Regions from separate parts of the Pseudoalteromonas sp. S327 genome, predicted to be linked through region 3. Evidence: predicted binding sites of a transcription regulator. Region 3 holds the regulator's gene; each other region holds the start of a gene.
The links. The regulator sigma-54, encoded in region 3, starts transcription at its own class of promoters, with help from an activator protein. The targets are predictions, from matches to a motif close to GTTGGCACGNNNNTNGNNT.

Region 1: a site for sigma-54 is predicted at 4,344-4,362, ahead of dps (DNA starvation/stationary phase protection protein Dps). Genes of this name have one in related genera too.
Region 2: a site for sigma-54 is predicted at 2,263-2,281, ahead of CWB60_RS16680 (BON domain-containing protein). Genes of this name have one in related genera too.

Annotation. Positions count from the first base shown of each region.
Region 1 is NZ_PNDP01000023.1:7,778-15,688, reverse strand. Features, by position in the region: gene CWB60_RS08080 (glutathione S-transferase family protein) at 49-726, shown strand; gene CWB60_RS08075 (PA0049 C-terminal domain-containing protein) at 793-1,941, opposite strand; gene CWB60_RS08070 (alkaline phosphatase PhoX) at 2,148-3,515, shown strand; gene dps (DNA starvation/stationary phase protection protein Dps) at 3,765-4,280, opposite strand; gene CWB60_RS08060 (nucleoside-binding protein) at 4,890-5,669, shown strand; gene CWB60_RS08055 (DUF2189 domain-containing protein) at 5,759-6,538, opposite strand; gene CWB60_RS08050 (hypothetical protein) at 6,811-7,197, opposite strand; gene CWB60_RS08045 (mechanosensitive ion channel family protein) at 7,446-7,911, shown strand, end outside.
Region 2 is NZ_PNDP01000055.1:43,373-51,283, reverse strand. Features, by position in the region: gene CWB60_RS16695 (DUF8426 domain-containing protein) at 1-947, opposite strand, end outside; tRNA gene CWB60_RS16690 (tRNA-Ile) at 1,091-1,167, opposite strand; gene CWB60_RS16685 (YqaE/Pmp3 family membrane protein) at 1,437-1,595, opposite strand; gene CWB60_RS16680 (BON domain-containing protein) at 1,661-2,227, opposite strand; gene CWB60_RS16675 (LiaF domain-containing protein) at 2,545-3,201, shown strand; gene CWB60_RS16670 (VOC family protein) at 3,272-3,688, opposite strand; gene suhB (inositol-1-monophosphatase) at 4,140-4,943, shown strand; gene CWB60_RS16660 (substrate-binding periplasmic protein) at 4,997-5,806, opposite strand; gene CWB60_RS16655 (GGDEF domain-containing protein) at 5,823-7,613, opposite strand.
Region 3 is NZ_PNDP01000033.1:47,352-55,262, reverse strand. Features, by position in the region: gene CWB60_RS10525 (calcium/sodium antiporter) at 1-823, shown strand, start outside; gene CWB60_RS10520 (KpsF/GutQ family sugar-phosphate isomerase) at 826-1,797, shown strand; gene kdsC (3-deoxy-manno-octulosonate-8-phosphatase KdsC) at 1,798-2,349, shown strand; gene lptC (LPS export ABC transporter periplasmic protein LptC) at 2,346-2,900, shown strand; gene lptA (lipopolysaccharide transport periplasmic protein LptA) at 2,890-3,438, shown strand; gene lptB (LPS export ABC transporter ATP-binding protein) at 3,435-4,160, shown strand; gene CWB60_RS10495 (RNA polymerase factor sigma-54) at 4,230-5,729, shown strand; gene hpf (ribosome hibernation promoting factor) at 5,757-6,044, shown strand; gene CWB60_RS10485 (PTS sugar transporter subunit IIA) at 6,049-6,501, shown strand; gene rapZ (RNase adapter RapZ) at 6,521-7,366, shown strand; gene CWB60_RS10475 (HPr family phosphocarrier protein) at 7,407-7,679, shown strand.

The DNA.
Region 1 (7,911 bases), on a different contig from region 3:
CTGCTCAAGTTGTGGTTTAATTGTAGCTACTACTTTTAGGAGCGTTTTATGATCAAATTTTATTTTCACCATACACCTAACCCAATGAAGGTTGCTTTGTTTTTAGAAGAAACAGGCCTACCGTTTGAACTTGTGCCACTTGATACCTTAAAAGGTGAGCAACACACAGCTGAGTTTAAAGCCATCAATCCTAATGCAAAAGCACCTGCCATTGTTGATGGTGAAACACGTGTGTTTGATTCGAACGCTATATTAATGTACCTAAGTGAAAAACACGGTAAGTTAGCAGGTAAGCCAGAGAATCGCGCCGAAATGCTTTCATGGTTAATGTTTATAGCATCGGGCCTTGGGCCGTATTCGGGGCAAAGTGTACACTTTAGACACATGGCGCCTGAAGGGCTTGATTACGCCGTTAATCGCTACTTGCGTGAGGCGCAGCGCCATTACGAAGTGCTTGATGCACACCTTGAAGGTCGCGACTTTATAGTGGGTGATGAATACACCATTGCTGATGTATCTGCTTGGGGTTGGATTGATAAAGCGCCAGTAGTACTTGGAGAAGAAGGCCTAGCGCCATACCCTAATTTAAAACGTTGGTTTGAAAGCATTGATAGCCGGCCAGCGGTTGCGCGTGCACGCAAAATTGGCACCGATGTCGCCTTTAAAAAAGAGTTTGATGAAGAAGCTAAACGTGCGTTTTTCCCATCTAACTACCCGAAGAGCTAACGCGCAAAAGTAAAAAAGGGCAATTAATATTGCCCTTTTTTTATGCATATTAATTGCTTAGCTTTATTATAATGCCACTAAGCTTTGCGTGAGCATTGCTTTAATTTGTTTAACTATGTTGGCTTCTGTTTCGGGTTCAAATTGTTGAATACGCGGGGTATGGATATGCCCAGTAGGAATGCTCGAATTTAGCGCGTCACGCAGGCGAATACTACGATACGATATTTCGTTAGACAAATAACCACCTCCGCCGCCATTTACCGCAACACTGTTTTTAAGCGCGCCGTATGAGCCGGCTTTAAAGGTTTTATTAAGTGTAGTTACTTCGCGGTTGTCGATTACTTTATATGGGCCTTTGGCGTTTTGCATGGCGCTTACTGGTAGGCTAAATTTTACAAACTCATTACCAGGTAGTGGGCGGCCATTTAGCTTGGGTATAACAGGGCTTGTTTGCGTACCACCGTAGACAATATTGGCGTTATCTGGCGCGGTTACGCTGCGGCGTTTACCAGGAAAGTGCTCTAAATCAAACTCGGTTCTGCCCATGCTAACCGTTACAACCATGTCGACGTTATTAAGTGCGTAGTAGGGGGCAAGGAGTGATTCTATTATACCTTGGTCAAAGTCTTCGTAGCGTACTGGTACCATAACCGTGTTAATTTCGGCGCTAACGCCATTGTAATTAATAACTTGGCCGTCGAGTAACAATGCGGCGACCCCAGATGGGTTACTTTGGTTGATATTTTTGTCGAGTAAAAAAGGGTCAAATCCGGTAAGTATAATTTTTTTATCACTGCCTGATGAAAAAGCTAAATCGGTGCGGCCTCGGCTGCCCTCTTCAAGCATGCTTAGCAGCGTATTTATTTGCGCGTCAGATAGCTCAACGTTAGCTGCGGTTGTACGTATTATTTTGCTTGAAAGCAAGCGCGCCCAGTAAAGTGCTCGGTCGTCGTAATTGTTAGTTTTAATAATGCGTTGCTTAGCGCTTTCCCACAGCTCAAAACTATAGGTTTGAATGAGCTGCTTTGCCTCTTTAAAGTTATTGAGCGCTTTAAACTGTTGCTCAAAGGTGGTTACTTCTTTATTAAAGGCGTTTAACACAGTGGGCATAGCTGTTTGTGCTTTGCTGATGCGTTGTTCTTCAACGGTGAGTGGATTACTTAAAGCTGCGAATGAAGAGGCAATTAAGCTGGTTGCTAGTAATACTTTGATCATGATACTCCTAATTAAGCCGTTGTTATTTGAGTAACTTACTATCCTACTATTAAACAGTGAGGGCAATTATTTAAAGTTGAATTAACTGATATCTGATACGGATGGAATGTTACATTATTACATTTTGATGAATTTAGCAAAGCGCCGCACTTCTAGCGGGTTATTTCCTTTACTATAGATTTAATAAAAAACACGGGTATAAAATAATGGTTTCTAGAAGAGAGTTTTTATTTAGTGCAGGCTCGCTTGCGTTTATTGGCTTATCGCGCAGCGCAATGGGTAACGTTGCTTTACCTGAAGTAACGACTAAGTTGCCAGCTTATGGCCCATTAATAGCCGACCCTCAGGCCTTATTAGATTTACCTAAAGGCTTTAGTTATCGGGTTATATCGGCACTTGGCGATAAAATGGATGATGGTTTAGACGTACCCGACCGTGCCGATGGCATGGGTTGTATTGCATTAGATAACGAGCGCGTAGCCCTTATACGTAACCATGAGTTACAACCTAAACACATTAATAAAGCGTCTGATTTAATTAGTAATCACAAAACCCCCTTAGCCTATGATTCATTTAAAAATGGTGTAGCTTTGCCTGGGGGCACTAGCCATATAATTTATAACGTAAAAGAGCAAAAGCGCGAGCAAGAGTATTTATCGCTGTGTGGCACAATAAGAAACTGCTCAGGCGGTGTAACGCCGTGGGGCAGTTGGCTAACCTGCGAAGAAACCGTTATGGATAAAAGCGATGGCTTGTCTCAATCTCACGGCTACATTTTTGAAGTACCAGCCAGCGCCAAAGGCTTAATTAAGCCTGAGCCATTATATGATATGGGCCGCTTTAATCATGAAGCCGCAGCAATAGACCCACAAACTGGTATTGTTTATTTAACTGAAGATAGAGGCGATAGTTTGTTTTATCGGTTTATTCCTCATCATCGCGATAAGTTAAATAAAGGCGGCACATTGCAAGCGATGGTAATTAAAAACCAGCCTCAGTTTGATAGCCGAAATTGGGATTCACCAGCCATGCCATTACACAGCGACCTTTTAGTTGAATGGATAACGCTCACAGACCCTAAAAGCCCAAATGATGACCTACGTAAGCAAGGTTATAAAAAAGGTGCAGCCTTATTTGCAAGAGGAGAGGGAATACATTGGGGTAAAAATGAGCTTTATTTTTGCTGTACTAATGGGGGCAAAAAGCAGTTAGGTCAGGTAATGAAGTACACACCTTCAAAAAACGAAGGCACTGAGTTAGAGCAAAATGAGCCTGGTAAAATACAACTATTTGTAGAAAGTACAAACGAGTCGTTATACAACTTTGGTGATAATTTAACGGTAGCACCTAACGGGCATTTAATTGTATGTGAGGATCAATACACAGACACGGTGAATAACCATTTACGCGGAGTAACACCTAAAGGAGAGGTGTATAACTTTGCTAAATTGCATGCGCAAACAGAGCTTGCTGGGGCGTGTTTTTCACCTGACGGGCAAACCTTGTTTGTAAACGTATACATGCCAACTAAAACGTTGGCTATTACTGGTCCTTGGGATAGTTTTAAGCTTTAAAGTGGTAAAAATGCAAACGCTTAGTATAGGTATGCTAAGCGTTTGCATTTTAACAATCCTTGTAGGTTTACCAAATCCGTTAGCAAGCTTTGATCATCCTTGGTGCATTTACTACATCCTTTATGTAATAAGCAACGGGTCCTTGTAGTTTGCACTTCATCCTGTACCTACTTATGTAACGTATCCTTGTATCTTTACTAGTCCTTTAACTCTTATTAACACTCCTTGTATGGCAAAGTGGGTAATAAATTAATGATTTAGTTTACCTGCAGACGATTCAATGTGTGCACGTACAAACCATTGAAACTGTTCTAAGTCACCTAGCTGGCTAGTGATCATATCTTCTGATACTGGGTCTAAGTCAGACAGCGTGCCAATGGCTTTGCGGTGGTCGGCGTTTACGCCACTGTATACTTTGTCTAATGCACCTAAATGCTCTACTACAAAGGCTTTACCTAATGAGTATTCTTCCCATGTGCGGCGATCTACAATTGACTTAGGTGTACCTTGTGGCGTACCGCCTAATGTAGCAATCCGCTCTGCGATGGTGTCGGTCATTTCGCGAATAGCATCGACTTGTGGGTCTAACATTTCATGCACACCAATAAAGCTTGGGCCTACTACATTCCAGTGAATATGCTTTAAAGTAAGTTGTAAGTCTAAAAGCGCTACGAGTCGGTTATCGAGTGTTTCAATTGTTTTTTTTGCTGATTCGTTATCCATACCTGGGGCTGTAAATTCAATTGGGTGTTGTGAGTTACTCATAATGTCTCCCGTTGTGTAATTTGTTGTATGTAGCCATTGCTACCATTTAACTTGCAATACATGAAGCAAAGCCTATGCCTACCAAGTTTGCTTACTTAAGTTGTTGATATTTAATGTTTTATTTTCATTGGGTACGTAGGGTTAAAAAAGGAGAGACATAGAATATGAATTTTATGCACTTATTTTTGTAAATTGTGCACAGTAGTAAAAAACTATGGCTGTTTATCGAAAGAGTTGAAATTTGTTTATGCTCAATAAGGCATAGTCTGTGTAATACAGCTACCTAATGTGCTTAGCCTTACAATTCACGCCGTTATTAAATTGCCTTTAAAGCTCACCTTAATATTGCATGCGCTACAACCTCTAAATAAAACCCAGTAAATAAGCTAAGCAAGGGTATACAAAATATAAAGGTGCTTATTTATTACCTGCGTAATGATTAATTCAGGTGTTTTATACAGGGCTAACGCTGCTCTTTTAAAGTCGCGCTACTGGGCTTTACTGCTTAGATTTTAAAAATCAGCCTTTGTACTTATTTAATCTCTTTAGTTGGTGAATGCTCACTGATATACTCCCGCCGCATTTTAATTGGGGTTATGTAAATAAATCATGAATTTTTTAAAAACACTGTTTACAACATCTATACTGCTTTTGTCTCACTCAGCACTAGCAGCAAATTGGAGCGTCACACAGCTTCACACAAATTTTGGCGATGCCTTAAATCCCTTTACCGGGGAGTCGTCATTTACACGCACCTACACCATAGAGCATGCCTCAGAGCATGACTTAGGTGATAACTACTTTTTTATCGACTTTTTAAACGACAGCCTTAGTGATGGTTTTCAAGATACGGGTATATATGGCGAGTGGTACACAACACTTAGCTTATCAAAAGCCTTTGATACCTCTGTGCGTTATGGTGCAATAAAAGACACAGGTTTAGTGTTTGGTATAAACGCCGGTGAAGAGGGGTTAATGAAATATACCCCAGGCATCAAGCTCAGCTGGGATGCCCCAGGTTTTGATTTTTTAACAACTACATTTGCAGGTTACATTGATGCCAACGGCGGCGTGCAAAAAGATCAGCTAGCCAAGCAAGACAACAGCATTTTTATAGACCTTGCATGGGGTGCACCTTTTACACTAGCTAGCCAAGCATTTTATTTTACCGGCCACGTAGAATATATTTCTGGACGTGATGACGAACTAGGCAATAAAGTTAATGAGTGGTTGCTTGCTCAACCCGCTGTGCATTGGGATGTAGGGCAAAACTTTAATTTAAACCCGCAGCAGTTAATGGTAGGGGTAGAGTGGCGCTATTGGTACAACAAGTTAGGGACTAATAAAATAGAAAACCAGCCCTTTTTACATGCTATTTGGGTATTTTAAGCACAGCTTGCTTTGCTAGGCTGATAAAAAAATAGCGCCTTTTGGCGCTATTTTTAGTCAGTGTGGTTGGAACTTTAAGTGGTTGGTTGTTACTCGTAACCACGAGGTTTTTTGGTTTTAATAACTGCAATATAAGCATGCCAACTGGCGTAACTAAGCAAAGGCATAATTACAATAAAGCCCGTGGCGCCGGTAGCAAAACCAACAGCTACCAATAAAAATATACAAATTGACCATACCACCATAGCGGCAAAGTTAGTTTTTACAGCGTTCATAGAGCTTATTACAGCGGTCATAATATCTACTCGGCGCTCCATCATTATTTGTGGAGCAAAAGCAGAAAGCGAAAATACAGTCACCAGTAATACCCCTCCTATTATGCTGCCTAACGTTAAAAACGCCGATAACTCTTCAAAGGTGGGATTGGCGTGGCTAGGATATAAAGCATGCACAAGCGCGGCTAAACGCATCCAAGCAATCATGATAACCATTAGCATTATTGCAAAGCCCCATTCGCCTACTGGGTTTCTAAACATCGACTTTATAGAGTGGCTAAGTGTGGGTTTATGACCTTTTTCAAGCTCCCATGCTACATCGTAAAGGCCTGCCGCAAAGGCTGGGCCTATTAATGCAAACGCCACGGTTGCAGGCAGTATTACTAAATATGTACCTGTAAACATTGCCCAGTAAACAATAGCAACAGGAATAAGGGTAAATATTACCCCGTAAATAAGGCTCAATATGGGCGCACGGGTCATGTCTTTAAATGCCAGTGCTAGCCAGTGAAAAGCCGCAAATGTGTTTACCTTATTGCATTCAATGCAGCGGGCAAATTCAGAGTGTTTATTAATCGTATTTGTTGTTGGCATAACAACGCTCCTTAACAAGGTGTCTCTTAAAGGTTTAGAACACATTGGCTTTATTTACAAATGTAAGGGCTGAGTAAAATTAGAGATTGAATAATTAAAGAGAAATTTTTAATTATTGGTTATCAATAACTTAATTTTTTTGTTTATAGGTAAAGCTATACGAATGAAAAACTTGAATTGTTCAATAAGTAGTCGGTTTATTTTGTGTCATGTCTAAATTAAAGAATTATTGTAGCCCAAGTAGGTAGGCTACAACCGTAAACAATAATAAGTTAGATCATTTCAGCGTCGATGTGACGTATTAAGTTTGTGACCCAATTTACATACTGACGGTGAATTTTTTTGCCATTGTAATTAAGGTTTTTAGAGCTAACGTAACTAACACTATAAGCAGTTTCATCGAAGTTAATTGCAACTGTTAGTTGGTGAGTTCTAATGTTCAAAACACCATTAATTACTCCTGCAGATTCAGGTGTACACTCCCACCCTAGTTTTATACAGGCTTTAACTATCCCTTTTTCGATCTGTTGAAGATCGCTATTCGTTGAAGAAATTTTTGGAATTGGATGGTCCTCAAAATTTTTAACTGGGACAGTTGTTGTGCAGCCTACAAAGAAGGTAAGTGCGGAGGCCATAAGTAGAAGGGAATGTTTTTTCATAATAGTCCTTTTTAATATTTAGCGAGCAGTAACCTAACTGCTACACGAGATTTACAGGTGCAATTATCGGTAAATTTACTTTTTAAAACCAGAGGTAATTTGTATTAAAGGATTATTTAAATTTAAAACGTAATAGAGCTGCTTTATATAAAAATACAATATAAAACTCGTAGGCAGGTTAATAAAAAGTTAATATAAAGTGTTTTGTATGCTTTTGTATTTACAACCAGTCTAACAGGAACAATAAAATGGATGAGATAATAAATAATATTGATGTAAATCAGTATTTGCCGGCAGCAGTAATGTGGGCAACAAATATTCTAATGGCAATTGTTATATTACTAATAGGCTTATGGCTTGCGGGTAAAGTGCGCAATATGATTATTAGTTTATGCCATAAATACACTCACTTTGATGACACGCTGTTTCGCTTTTTAGGCAGTATGGCGCGCTATGTTATTTTAGCGTTTGTATTTATTGCCGTGTTAAACCGCTTTGGTGTGCAAACAGCTTCAATAATTGCGCTATTAGGTGCGGCAGGTTTAGCTATTGGGTTAGCGCTGCAAGGTGCTATGTCTAACTTAGCTGCAGGTGTAATGTTACTTATATTTAGACCTTACAAAGTAAACGACTTTATTGAAGCCGCAGGGCGCTTTGGTAAAGTTACCGAGGTTGATATGTTTACAACTATTTTGCAAACGTTCGATAATCAGC
Region 2 (7,911 bases), on a different contig from region 3:
TCAGTAAACTCTTCACTCGCTTCAACATTTACACCGAACAATCCTCCTAATAACACGGCAAACACAGCAAGCTTTGTAGCCTCACCTCCAACGTCACTCCAAATATTGCCAGGTGATAAAAAAGAGTTTTTAGTAACCAATGAAAACTCATTATGGATTCCGGAGTAAATATATTGCTCTTCAATCTCATTAAACAAATTTCCATCAAAGTCCTTACTAGCTATTTTCGTAGCTAACAACTCTAACTTCTGTATAGTTCTTTGGAATTCAGTAACATTGAATTGACTGATTTTGTTTCTTTGATCAATTTTAGTAGAAAAATATAAGCGCCCGTTCTGTAAAAAAATACTATAAAGCCAATGCGTGAAAAGCTCTGAATTATCTTCACTGATAGAGAAAAGCGTTTGACTTGGTCCTAAGCTAGGCTTAATTGGCTTAGGTATCGTTTCTCGATTTCTAGGTGATTCCCATTCTACATTTCTTCGTAATTTATATTTCAATATTTTAGAAGAGTAGCCAGAGCCATCTATCAACAGGGCTTTTAAATCACCTTCTTCAATATATGCGTCTGACTTAATTGTACCTACTAAAACTTTTGAAGAGTTAAGTGTAATTACAACATCACCCACTTTTAGATCATTTATAAAAGTTTTAACCTGGGTTACAGCTGATGTTATTTGTGCAGACTCTTTCCTTGCTTCTTCGTCTGTCAATATTTTATCAGATGCCTCATCTTCTTGAGCTCTATTTTGGTCTAGTTCTGATTTTAGCGCTGTAAATATATCCGAAGGCTCAACTGACTTGATAACTCCTTCTTCTTTTATTACATCATCAATATGACCTAAAGCAACTACGCTATTTTGCATAAAGTGCCTAAAGTAGACAGCATCATTGCCTGGTCTGATAACCCAATATTTTATGTCATTTGCCACTGTATGAAGTTTCATTTGTTCCCTTTGGTCATTTAAGCGCTAATTTTAATTACATCACATTAAATATTAACTATAAAGCTTTGCTATACTAAAAGTAGCACAGAGGTAGCACAGGGTAATTTTTGTTAGTAGGTGTTTACTTAGGAAGCTTGTAAAAATGGTGGCCCCTCCCAGACTTGAACTGGGGACCTAACGATTATGAGTCGTGTGCTCTAACCAACTGAGCTAAGGGGCCAACTTTGTATAACTACGAGGTAGTTAATTTTTGAAGCGTTTAGCCACTGAGCGACTAAAGCGGGTTGCAGTATAAAAAGTTTTTTAAGGCTTGTCACTAGCAAAAACCTTTATTTTAACAATCAGTAAGCTGACTGCTTAAATAGTAATCTTTTTGCATGCGAATAGGCAGGGAATAACAGAAAAATAAACACAGAAGTATGTAAGCCGCTTTTTTACAATTTTAATAACTATAAAAAAGTGGCCGGCTCACATTGAACACACCACACATTATTTTTTAGCAATAATGTAGATAGCGTGAATTAAACCAGGGAAGTAACCCAGTAAAGTTAGTAAAATATTTAGCCAAAAGTGCATACCTAAACCAACTTGTAAAAATACACCCAGTGGCGGTAATAAAATCGACAGTATTATACGAATGATATCCATGATATAGCTCCTTTAAAAATGACAAGCAAAAAGCCCAGCTAAGCTGGGCTTTTTAGTATAGTGTATTATTCAGCAACAATAGTTAGTTCATCTACTACGTCACGAACATCTTCAGCATTTTTAGCAATTTTTACTGCTAACTGCTTTTCAGCTTCTGTTTCAACAGAACCTTTAAGTTTTACTATACCGTTGTCGGTATCAACGTCGATATCTGTACCGTCAACTTCTGAGTCAAATAAGAAACGTGTAGTAATTACTGTGGTGATTTTAGCGTCAGTTAAGTCGTTATCGTCATCATCCATAGTGTCACGATCTTTGTCGTCCATATCCATGTTTTTCACAACAGTTAGGTTGTTTTCTACATCAGATACGCCATCTAGGCTAATTACAAGTTCTTCAGCTAGCTCTTTATCAAGGTCGCTGTTTACTTTACCTGTAAGTACTACCTTGCCATTTTTTACATCAGTGTTAATGTCAAAGTTGTTTAGATTAGTGTTCATAAGAAGCACTGTTTCTGCCTTACCATCAATCCAAGCATCTTTACTTTCATTTTCCCACGTGCCCGCTTGAGCACCCATAGCTGTAGTACCTAGAACTAAAGCCGCAATCATAGATTTGTTGAATGTTTTCATAATCTTTCTCCTTTTGATTAAAGACACTTTTATATATGCGAGCTTTAGGCCAACTTTATTAACACTTTAAATTCATGGAGTTAACTATTTCATTAGGTATAAATAAAAATACCTCCGAGTAAACATTTACAGGCTATTAGGTAAAACTTTCTTAAGTGGTGAAAATAACGATTATATTGCTGTTTTGGTTAATCTATCGTTAATATAATAAATTAAGCGGCGCTACTAAAACAATAAGCCATTGATATATAAATAGTTAATTTTTGGTACACCACTTGCTATGTACAGTGGTAACTCATATAAAAAGGATTATTCCCATGTCTGTAAAAATTGAAGACCGCCCAATAGAGCAAGTTCGCGAACAAGTGATAGACCAACTTATTTATAACTACAGCCATGGCGTTATTTCAGCTGAAGCCTTTGAAAGGCGCTTAGACAGTGCAATGGAAGCAACCGAAAATACTGCGTTACTTAATTTAGTAGAGGATTTAACCCTTACTACAGATACCCAGTACAGTGCTCAAAAGCAAACGCAATTTGCCCCTAACTACAGCGCCCAACAAGCGGATGAAGAAAACTTAACACTGCGAAGCATTTTAGGCTCAAGCGAGCGTAGCGGCCAATGGGTGGTGCCTAAAGATATTTACATTCAAAACTATATGGGGTCGATTGTTTTAGATTTTACTGATGCTATTTTTGCCCACCAACATGTTACCGTGCATGTAAATTGTATTTTTGGCAGCGAAGAAATTTACGTACCAGAGCACGTTAATGTAGTTTCTAAAATGTTTTGTATATTAGGTAGTTTTGAAAACAAAACGGTGTCGCTTAATAAGCGTCAAGGCCCCACAATTAACCTAGAAGGTAAAACAGTTTTAGGTTCGGTGGAGGTAAAAGTTAAACGCACCATTAAAGAAAAGTTTGTGAGTTTTGCTAATGATTTAAAGGCCCAGCTTGGGGTGAGTAATAAATAATACGGGTAAAAACACAATGGGTAGAAAAGCCATATTATGCGCTTTTCTACACCGTTAGTTACTGCCTATTTTATAAGTCGTTATTACGCTCGCTTGGAATGTCACTCATATACTGCACAAACTCAACCTCGAACCCGGCTGGGTCTAAGTAATATACGTTTTTTCTAAATGGGTTTTCTGCACCCTCTTTATCAATGCTAAATCCGGCGTGTTTTAAGCGCTGTATAACAGCGTCTAGGTTGTTTGTAACGTAGGCAAAGTGAGCCAGTCCGACTTGGTGCCCTGCCAAATCTCTGTTTTTATGCTCGCCATTATCGCTTATAGCAATGTAATGGTTATCGTCGCCAAAATGTACCCAGCGCTTAGGTTTGCCATACCAGGTGTTATGCCCTTCACTTCTAATTGACCAATAAGGAAAGGCTGCTTGGTAAAATTTAAGCATGGCATTTATATCGTTTACTACTAAATGTACGTGTTCTAATTTCATTATTATTTACCCTAGTTGAATGCTTAAACACAAGATAAAACCTCAAGCTAACTTTAGGTAAAGCACTTTTTTTACTTTTTAGTATTATTGGCGTGTATTGCCCTTGTAAGATTAATTTTTACAACAGTATGTTTGCTAGCAGGACGCGGAAGCTTTGCCTACATGGATGTAGGTAAGGAGCGTGAGCAGGACGCGGAAGCTTTGCTTCATGGAAGTTATTGAGCCCCCAAGGCTTCGCACTTCGCGCTGTGATTAAGTTGCCCTTCGGTTGAACAAATTTCAATCCATACACGCCAACATGTCTTAGATACGAATAAATTTACATGCATTTCAAGGCCGTACAAAAAACACACAAAAGTATTTGGGGTTTATTGTTTACTTTATGGCAAAAGTCGCTAAAATACGCCGGCTTAAATATATAAACGTTCTTTTACAACCCAAAGGTAATACCATGCATCCAATGTTAAACATTGCGGTTCGCGCTGCGCGCAACGCAGGCAAAATTTTACTTCGCGCAAGTGAAGATTTATCAAAAGTTGAAATTCAACAAAAAGGCACTAACGACTTAGTGACTAACATTGATAAAGAAGCCGAAGCCGCAATTCGTGATACAATTTTAAAATCTTACCCTGATCACTGCATTGTTGGTGAAGAACTAGGTGAGCACAAAGGCAAAGATGCAGATTACCAATGGATTGTTGACCCGCTTGATGGCACAACTAACTTCATCAAGGGTATCCCTCATTTCGCGGTTTCTATCGCACTTAAAGTAAAAGGTCGTTTAGACCAAGCTGTAATTTATGATCCAATTCGTGGCGAGCTTTTCACTGCATCTCGTGGTCAAGGCGCACAGCTAAACAGCAAGCGTTTACGCGTTACTAAAACCGTAGAATTAGCTGGTTCAATTTTAGCAACAGGCTTCCCTTTCAAACAAAAACATCACTTAGATGCATACACAGACGCGTTTAAAGCATTGTTTACACAAACTGCTGATATTCGTCGTGCAGGTTCTGCAGCGCTAGATATGGCGTATGTAGCTGCGGGCCGTGTTGATGGCTTTTTTGAAATTGGTTTAAAACCGTGGGACACAGCAGCAGGCGAGTTACTTGTAAAAGAAGCTGGCGGCATGGTTGTTGATTTTGCAGGTGGCGTTAACTACAACAATAGCGGTAACATTATTTGTGGTGCACCTAAGCTTACGCAAGCAATTATCCGTGAAATTCGCCCAGTATTACCTGAAGCGTTACTTCGCTAATAAAGTGCATGTAACCCTATTATAAAAAAGGAGCCTATGGCTCCTTTTTTGTTTTAAAAGTAAGGGTTATCGAGCTTTAGCTCCGTGGTATAACCTTTTGTAAAAGGGAGAGAGTTTATGTCTTTTGCAAAATACTCATCAAATAACGCATCAAACTCTCCGCTGTTTTGCATGTTTTGCAACCCAAGCTCTATGGCTTGCGCTAAAGCTGGCTTACTACTTACAACAAAATAATAAATACCGGTGGGATAACTAATAAATAAATTAGGCACAATAACTAAGTTACTCTGCGCATTGGCAACAAGCTCAGAATTAACTTCGATAAATGAGCGAGGAAAGTAATCAATTCTGCCACGGCTAGTAAGCGTAAACATAGCTTGATAGTTACTCAGCGGCCTTACATGTAAGCCGTTATAGGCCATTATTTTTGTATCTGGCCAATCATGCCCTTGCACTGCCGAGAGCTCACTTAATTGCGCCAAAGTGGTAATGCCTTTAAATTTTTCGACATTTTTTTTACTGGTTAATAAAACGCGCTTGCCTATAAAGCCTTTAAATAGCGGGACTTTAACGGCTATTGCCCGTGCCTCTCGTTCTGGGCTGCTCATGCTCCAATAAACATCTAACTCTGTTTTATCTAGCTCAATCAGGTCACGCTGTTGCTGTAAGCTCACTGGCTGCATTTTTATGTCTACAGGATAATTAGCCCGCTCTAGGGCTCGTGTTAATAGCTCACTTAGGTATTCTTCACGGGCATTTTGCACACTTTGCTTTTGAGCAACATTAACAATTTCTACCCCTTGCACAAAAAAACTAACCGCAAATAAAGCAAATCCACCAACAACTACTTTTAATGGCAACATAATAATTACCTATTTTTTATACCACCTGTTTATTCTCTGGTGCTAAGCGCACTACGGCAGGCGCAGGCTTTCTGCGCTTACAAATAAACAAATAACTATGGCGATATCGCTTAGCCTCTTTTTTAGCATCTGTTGCAAGTGCTGCAACTTGATGGCTGTTTTTACATTCTTGTAAGTCGGGCTCCACAAGGCCAATTGATAACGTAAGTAAAGGTACAAATTGCTTTTCTCCCTCACGATTTGTAGCCCAGTAGCCTTTGCTCTTAATGTGCTCAGGCGTAAAAAAAGTGCGTGATTGCAGTTCAAACTGCTCAATTATGGTATTACAAATATACACAGCATCTGATTGGTCAAACACAACCATAAAGTCATCACCACCTATATGTCCTACAAAGTTAGCACTGTTTTCGCATGCTTGCACGGTTACATCTGCCAATAATTTAATCACACTATCGCCACTGGCATAACCGTATAAATCATTGAACTGCTTAAAGTGATTAAGATCTATATAGGCAAGCGAAAACGCACTTTGTGAGCGTAACCTTTGCTCTATTGCCTCATTAATGGCTACATTACCAGGGAGCATGGTGAGTGGGTTAGCATGCTGGGCGTGACGAATTTTTTCTTCTGTTATATGCTTTAAAATATCACGCAATGGGGCAAGCCCTAGGTAACGTTTATTTCGGGTGATCACAATATGGCGGCGAATATCAAAGTCTTGCTCTGTAATTTGCTGACTCACGGTATCAAGAAGTTGGTTTTCATCCACCACTAAAGGTTGTTTATCCATAAAGTCGGTTACGGGGCACTTGTCGTAAAGTGCATGGCCATAGGGCGCTGCAAACACCTCAGTGAGCTGATCTTTATGTAGTAAGCCAACCGGTTGGCCGGCTTTATTTAAAACCGCTAGGCTCATCACGGCTTTGTCTTTTTCGAATAGCTTGTGGGCGTCTTTGCAACGGGTTTCGCTGTCTATTGCTTCTTGTGTAACAGCAAGCCAGCCAATCGCTATTGATTGATCAAACGTATTGCTTGGCTGTTTAAAGTTTAATGCTTGTAATTGCTCTGAGCTGTAATCAAGGCTTGGATTTGAGTTTGGTTTTTCCAGTAAAAAACCTTGTACGTTTGCTATGCCTAAGCTTTCAACATAGGCAAGCTCTTCTACTCTTTCTATGCCTTCGGCTATTACTGCGGTGTTTGTTGCTTTTGCGAGTACCGTAATCGATTTTAAAAACTCTTTTTTAACTTCGCTTTCATCGCAATGATCAATAAAGTAACGGTCGATTTTTACAAAGTCGGGGCATAGTTCAGACCACTGTTTTAAACCCGAGTAACCAGCACCTAAGTCGTCAATGGCAATGGTAAAACCCAGCTCGCGGTAGTGTGCAATTGTTTTTAATAATAAAAAACCATCGTCGACCTTTTCTTGCTCTGTTACCTCAATCACCACGCGGTTTGCTGCTAAGCCAAACTGCTCTATTAAGTGCAAGGTTTCACCTTTTGGGTGGCAAGGGTCAAGCAAGGTTTTAGGGCTTACATTTAAAAATAACTTACCGTTTAGATTAAGCTTTACAAAGTTTTCAATTGCTTTTGAGCGGCACAATAACTCAAGCTCTGAAATTAAAGCGTGCTCACTGGCCGCTTCAAACAGACGGTTAGGCATTTCCAAAGGGCTGTTTTTAGGCCCTCGACTTAGCGCTTCGTAACCTATAATTGTTTGATTAGCTATATCAAAAATAGGCTGAAATAACGTGGTTATTTCACCGTTACTTAAAATGTACTCTAGTACTTTGCGCTGCATCGTCACTGCAAAACCTGATTGTCGTTTAATAGGGGCATTAAAGTAGCAAGCCTGTATGACAATTTTATGGCATTAGGTGCTATTGACCTTTCAGGATTAAATTTGCTCAATTTAGGGGCGGTACAATCTAAGCGCTAAGTTTATAGCCTAATATACTGTTAAATATTCATACGTTTTTGTAAGGGCTTAATTATATAACCGGCTCAAGGCTTTAAGTTCAGCCTAAAAAGCGTGTACGTTTAATCTTAAAGCAACCAAGCTCTATAAAACCGCGCGCAATAAAAAACCGCTCAATTGAGCGGTT
Region 3 (7,911 bases):
TTCGGCCCCTGAAATGATGGTATCGGCCTCGGCTGCTTTGGCAAATAAAACCGACACAGCGGTTGGTAACGCGGTAGGTTCAAATATAACAAACATCTTACTTGTGTTAGGTATTACTGCGCTGCTACGCCCTTTGAGTGTGTCATCAAGCACTTTAAAACGCGAAATGCCGCTTGTTATGCTGGTATCCTTGGCTACGTGGTATGTATTTTCAGACAACTACTTCTCACTTACCGAAGGGGTGGCGTTGCTAGTCGCATTTGCTGTGTTTATTGGTGGCTTGATTGTGGTTTCTTTGCGCGCAAAAAATCAAGATGACCCTTTCGTTTCAGAAGCCTGCGATGAGGTTCCTAACGATGTACCAACTAAAAAAGCCGTTTTATGGCTAATTGTCGGCATGGTTTTATTGCCTGTTAGCTCACACTTTTTAGTTGGTTCAGCAGTCGATATTGCTAAATACTTTGGTTTAAGCGACTTAGTTATTGGCTTAACCATTATCGCCATTGGCACAAGCTTGCCTGAACTTGCAGCTTCTGTAGCGGGTGTACTTAAAAACGAAGATGATTTAGCCCTAGGTAATATTGTGGGCTCAAATATATTTAATATTTTAGCGGTATTACCGCTTGCAGGTATTATTAACCCATCAGTGGTTGACCCGTCACTTGCAAACCGCGACATACTTATTATGTTAGGTGCTACGCTTGCGCTTATTATTATGTCATTGAACTTTAGAGGTTCTCAGCGTATCAATAGAGTAGAAGGTGGCCTATTACTCATCGCATTTTTGGCGTACCAAGGTTATATTTTTAGTCAAGTAGGGTAACAATGGCACAACTAAATTTTATAGAGCAAGGTTTACGCGTATTAAACATTGAACGCCAAGCGCTTGCTGATATTACACAATATGTTGACGAAAACTTTCATAATGCGTGTCAGCTCATGTTTGATTGCCAAGGCCGGATTATTGTTATTGGCATGGGTAAATCAGGCCATATTGGTAATAAAATTGCTGCTACCCTTGCAAGTACAGGCAGCCCTGCTTTTTTTGTTCACCCAGGCGAAGCAAGCCATGGTGATTTAGGCATGATAACCAAAAATGACGTGGTTATGCTTATATCAAACTCGGGCGAAACCAGCGAAGTACTTAATATTATTCCGGTGCTTAAACGCCTTGGTGCAAAAATAATATCGATGACGGGTAACCCGCTTTCTACTATGGCTACACTTGCCGATGTGCACGTATGCATAAAAGTAGAACAAGAAGCGTGTTTATTAGGTTTAGCGCCTACAGCAAGTACCACTGCTACTTTAGCGATGGGTGATGCAATGGCGGTTGCGCTTTTAGAAGCACGCGGCTTTACCGCCGATGACTTTGCACTCTCTCACCCTGGTGGCAGTTTAGGTAAACGATTGTTGCTCACTTTAAAAGATGTAATGCACAGCGGCACAAACACCCCTATTATAGGTGTAACGCAAACAATTAAAGACGCGTTAATAGAAATGTCAGCCAAAGGGCTGGGCATGACCGCTATTGTAGATAACAATCAACAGCTTGCAGGCCTTTTTACCGACGGTGACTTACGCCGTATTTTAGAGCAAAGAGTTGATATACATAGCACCGCTATTAGCCAGGTTATGACCAAATCATGCACAACTGCCACGGCCGATATACTTGCAGCTGAAGCCCTAAACATAATGGAAAATAAACGTATTAATGGTTTAATTGTTGTCAATGATAAAAACCAGCCAATAGGCGCCTTAAATATGCAAGACCTCTTAAAAGCAGGAGTATTATAAATGCAATTTGAAGATCTCTATCAACCGCTAAGCGATGATGCCAAAGCACGCGCCAAAAAAGTAAAACTACTCATATGCGATATTGATGGTGTATTTTCTGATGGCCGAATTTACCTCGGTAACCAAGGCGAAGAATTAAAAGCATTTAATACAAAAGATGGTTTTGGCATTAAAGCGCTGATCAATAGCGGTTTTGAAGTTGCGGTCATTACGGGGCGTCACTCAGAAATAGTGCAAACTCGCATGAGCAGCTTAACCGTGCAGCACATTTATCAAGGCCAAGAAGACAAACTTATTGCTTATCAAGAACTCAAAAACACTTTAAAGTTAACTGATGAACAAATAGCCTATATTGGCGACGATGGTCCTGACATGCCAGTAATGGAGCGCGTTGGCTTTGCCGTTGCAGTAAACGATGCGCACCCGCTTATTAAGCGCTTATCGCATTACACTACGCAAATGCCTGGCGGCTTTGGCGCCGTTAGAGAGCTCACAGACTTACTTATGCTAGAGAATGGCATAGCGCTTACAACACAAGGCACCAGTTCATGAATGCAGCACGCGTTATACTCAGTGCGTTATTCATCGGCTGTATGGTTTGGCTTTGGTACCCTTATTTTACCCAAACTAATGTAGCGCCAGAGCAAGAACCTGAAGTAATTGCAAAGCCCGATTACACCGCTATAGAGCTTAAGCAAACAGCCTATGACGAGCAAGGCAAAATAAGCCATAAAGTCACTGCGGCTAAAATGGAGCTGTACCAACAGCTTGGTTTTACATTTTTTGAAAAACCTATTTTCACCTTGTATAACGAAAAGCAAACATGGCGAATAAATGCAGACGAAGCAACGCTTTACGAAGATAAACAACTTATTTTAGAAGGCAATGTGGTTGCTAAAAATTTAGTTGATAACGCCATGATAGATAACATCAATGCCGATAACATCGAAGTCGACATTAAAGCGCTAACAATGCGCTCTGAGCAGCCAGTGGTTGTCACTGGGCCTAATTTAAAAATTGTCGGGAAAGGCCTTGAAGCCGATTTAAAAACCGAAGTAATAAAACTAATTAACCATACGCGAACAATATATTATGACCAATAAACTCACTAAAATACTTATTATCCCATCGCTAATGCTTGCATTTAGCGCCTCTGCTGCTGAGCCTGCTGCTCAACCGCCAGCAAATCAAATTTCTATTAGTGCAGACCGTCAAGAAGGCCAACTTAAAGAAAACGTAGGTATTTTTGAAAAGAACGTCGAAATTGTGCATGGTAATCGCAAAATTACAGCCGACCGACTTGAAGTACATAAACGTGAAGACTTAGGGGATAACAAACAACTCCTTATTGCCACTGGCAGCCCAGCCTACTTCGAAGAAAAACAAGACGATGGTACCGTAATGAGCGCCAGTGCAAACGAAGTACGTTACGACGTAGCAAAGCGCTTTTTAACGCTTGTTGGCGATGCTGAAGTCGCACAAGCCGGTCAAAAAATTAATGCTAAAAGTATTACCTACGATATGCAGCAGCAGCTTATTAGCGCAGAAAAAGACGAAAACTCCACGGATCGTGTCCACACAATTTTAGTGCCTGTTGAAGCAAAAATTAAAGAAAAAACAGGTAACGAAGGTCAACCATGAGCACCTTAAAAGCAGAACTATTAGCAAAAAGCTATAAAGGCCGCCAAGTTGTAAAAAATGTAGGCCTTGAGGTAGAAGCCGGCAGCATTGTTGGCTTATTGGGCCCTAATGGCGCAGGTAAAACCACCACCTTTTACATGATTGTAGGATTAGTACCTAGCGACAAAGGTAAAATTTCTATTGATGATAACGACATTACGTTATTACCTATGCACAGCCGCGCCCGCTTAGGCATTGGCTATTTGCCGCAAGAGTCATCAATATTTAGAAAGCTGACAGTTTATCAAAACTTAATGGCTATTTTAGAAACGCGTAAAGAGCTCAATAAAGCCGCGCGAGAAGAAACGCTCAACAACTTACTTGATGAATTTAGTATTCAGCATATTCGCGATAGCCAAGGTATGGCGCTTTCTGGTGGTGAACGCCGCCGTGTAGAAATTGCCAGAGCACTGGCAGCGAACCCCAAATTTATTTTATTGGATGAGCCTTTTGCTGGTGTTGATCCGATTTCAGTGTTAGATATAAAGAAAATAATAGAACATCTTAAAAACCGTGGCATTGGCGTATTAATTACCGATCACAATGTAAGAGAAACCCTTGATGTTTGTGAAAAAGCCTACATTGTTTCTCATGGGGAGCTAATTGCATCTGGTACCCCAGAACACGTATTAAATGACAAAACTGTACGCGATGTTTATTTAGGCGAGCAATTTAGGCTGTAACATTTAAGCCACACCTACAAGCATCTGCTAATATTAATTATAACAACATAAAAGGATTGTTAGAGATACATGAGGCAATCATTACAGCTGCGCATGGGCCAGCAACTTACAATGACTCCACAATTGCAACAAGCGATTCGCTTGCTGCAGCTCAGTACATTGGATCTCCAGCAAGAAATACAAGAAGCACTTGATAGCAACCCGCTATTAGAAGTAGAAGAGCAAGATTACACGGAAGAGTCGGCTGGAAAAAATGAACAAAAAGCAGATACGGATGATGTAACCGTAAGCGCATCGGCTGACGATACAACCAGCGAGTACGAGCAAGACAGTGGCGAAGCTTTAAATAAAGACACCGTTAGCGATGATATGGCAATGGATGTAACCTGGGATGAGTACATGAGCGCAGCCCCTGCGGCATCCTCAGGCCCAATGCCGGAAGATGAGTCTATTTATCAAGGTGCCTCTACTGAAACGCTACATGAGTATTTAATGTGGCAGCTTCAGCTTACTCCTTTTAGCCCAACTGACGAAGCCATTGCTATTGCCATTGTAGAAGCTGTAGATGACTCGGGTATTTTAACGCTAAGTTGCGAAGAAATTTTAGAGAGCTTTAACCAAGAAAACAATGACGAAGTTGAAGTTGAACTTGACGAAATAGAAGCCGTTTTAAAGCGTATTCAGTTATTTGACCCTGTAGGTATAGCCGCGCGCAGTTTACAAGAGTGCTTGTGTATTCAGCTAAACCAGTTTGATAAAGACACCCCTTTTATAGAACAAACTAAAATGATCTTAACCGATCACATTGATCTATTAGCGGCACGCGACTATCGTACATTAATGAAAAAGACTAAGCTTAAAGAAGACGAGCTTAAAGAGGTCATGACCCTAATACATACCCTCAACCCAAAACCTGCAGATACAATAGTAAGGGAAGAGTCGGAGTATGTAATACCGGATGTGTCGGTTAAAAAAATAAAAGGCCGCTGGGTGGTAGAGCTAAACCCAGATAGCATGCCAAAAATACGCGTAAATAGTCAGTACGCGGCTATGTCACGTACCGTAAAATCAAGTGGTGATAGCCAATTTATTCGCTCTCACTTACAAGAAGCTAAATGGTTTATAAAAAGCCTTGAAAGCAGAAACGACACGCTGCTTAAGGTAACAAACTGTATTGTAAAACAGCAACAGGCATTTTTTGAACATGGCCCAGAAGCAATGAAGCCAATGGTTTTAAACGATGTTGCTGAAATGGTAGAAATGCATGAATCGACAATTTCGCGTGTTACTACGCAAAAATATATGCATACGCCACGTGGTATTTTTGAGCTTAAGTATTTTTTCTCAAGCCACGTAAGCACTGAAAACGGCGGTGAGTGTTCATCAACCGCAATACGTGCCCTAATTAAAAAGCTAATTGCCGCGGAAAACTCAGCTAAACCATTGAGTGATAGTAAAATTGCGGATATATTGGCAGAGCAAGGAATTAAAGTAGCTAGACGCACAATAGCAAAATACCGTGAATCGCTAGCTATTCCACCGTCAAATCAGAGAAAGAGTTTGATATAAGACGTAAAAAACAAAGAGGAAATGCTTATGCAACTAAACCTAACTGGTCGTCACGTAGAAGTAACTGATTCACTTAGAGACTATGTAAATAATAAATTTGCAAAGCTAGAAAGGCACTCAGATCATATTAGCAATGTGCATGTCATTCTCGATGTAGAAAAACTCAACCAAAAAGCAGAAGCGACTATTCATGTAAGTGGCGCAGATTTATTTGCCTCAACAGAGCACCAAGATATGTATGCCGCTATAGACTCGTTGATTGACAAGCTCGATCGTCAAGTCATAAAACATAAAGAGAAGCTTGCTAGACACTAATATTATGAAATTAAGTACATTAGTATGCCAGGACTGCAGCAAAGCTGCGGTCCTTTTTAGTAGTAAAAAAAGAATTTTAGAGTTTATCAGTGAGCTAGCTCATGAAAAGCTCCCCTACTTACCACAACAAGATATTCTTAATGCGCTGGCAAGCAGAGAAAAGCTAGGCAGTACTGGTATTGGCCGGGGTATCGCCATTCCTCATGGCAGAATGGGTGGCGTAGAAGAGCCGCTGGCTTTAGTACTTGTTAGCGACACGCCTGTTAACTTTGACGCTATTGATAACTGCCCTGTTGATATTTTTGTTGCACTCATCGTACCAGATGGCGATAACCAACAGCACCTAAAGACTCTGGCAACCATAGCTGATAAACTGAGCAACAAAGAATTTTGTAAACAGCTGCGCAGTGCTAAAACCGATGCTGAGCTGTATCAAGTAATTGTTGATCAATCGTAGTAAATATTAAGGGCTATAAATGGAGTTAATTATCATAAGCGGCCGTTCTGGTTCAGGTAAGTCGGTTGCTTTACGCGTGGTTGAAGATTTAGGCTATTATTGCGTAGATAATATTCCGGTCAACTTACTGCCCTCTTTAGTGCGAAGTGTTTCAGATAACTATGACAAAATAGCCGTTAGTATAGATGTTCGTAATATCCCCAAAGAACAAGACGAATTTAACGATATTCTCGAGTACCTTCCTGACTTTGCTAAACCCACACTGTTTTATTTAGATAGTGATGATCAAACACTGATCAAACGTTTTTCAGAAACACGCAGATTACACCCTTTATCCATCGATTCGCTGCCGCTTGATTTAGCAATAAAAAAAGAAAAAGAACTGCTTGATGGGCTCGTAACGCGCGCTGACTTTATGCTTGATACCACCGATTTAAGTGTGCACCAATTAGCAGAGTCAATTCGCGAAAAAATACTGGGTAAAAAAGATAAGCAACTTATTGTAACGTTTGAATCGTTTGGCTTTAAACACGGCATACCTAAAGAAGCTGATTATGTTTTTGATGCTCGCTTTTTGCCAAACCCCCACTGGGAGCCTGAACTCAAACCGCTTACGGGCCTTGATCAACCAGTAAAAGATTTTTTGGCAAATCACAGCATAGTCCAAAAATTCACTTGGCAAATTCAAACCTTTGTACAAACTTGGTTGCCACACTTAGAGCGTAATAACCGTAGTTACCTCACTATTGCAATTGGCTGTACTGGTGGTCAACACCGCTCGGTTTATTTAGCGCAAGCCATTGGTGAGAGCTTTGCTATGACGCATCCGAATGTCAAAATTCGTCATCGTGAGCAAGAAAAGTAACCTTAAAATAATAACCTGTTCAGTTTAGGTATAGTAATTTATGCGCTGTGAAGACACATTTTTAATAAAAAATAAATTAGGCTTACACGCCAGAGCGGCAACGGTCCTTGCGCAATTAGCTGTGCAGTTTGATGCTAAAATCACCTTACACCAAGATGATAAAGAAGCCGCAGGCGACAGCGTATTGGCTTTAATGCTACTTGAAAGCAGTAAAGGTAAAGAAGTTAAAGTAGTCTGTGAAGGCCCTGACTCAGAGCAAGCTTTGCATGCGGTTGGGCAATTAATTGTACAACGATTTAACGAACAAGAATAATTTAAAGCATCATAGCCTTATAAGTTAAAGACTTATCAGGCTAGACTATAAAGATTTAGTGAATTAGGGTATTCCGACTCGCCTAATTTAGTGCTTTAATTTAGGGTAATAAAGCCATGCCCCTGCTAAATTTGGTTACTTAATTTTAAACACTAATTTAGTCCCAGCATTGGGTTTAGCACAAAAAATAAAGAAAATGACAGTGGGCAACACCACTTACTAAACACCTTTC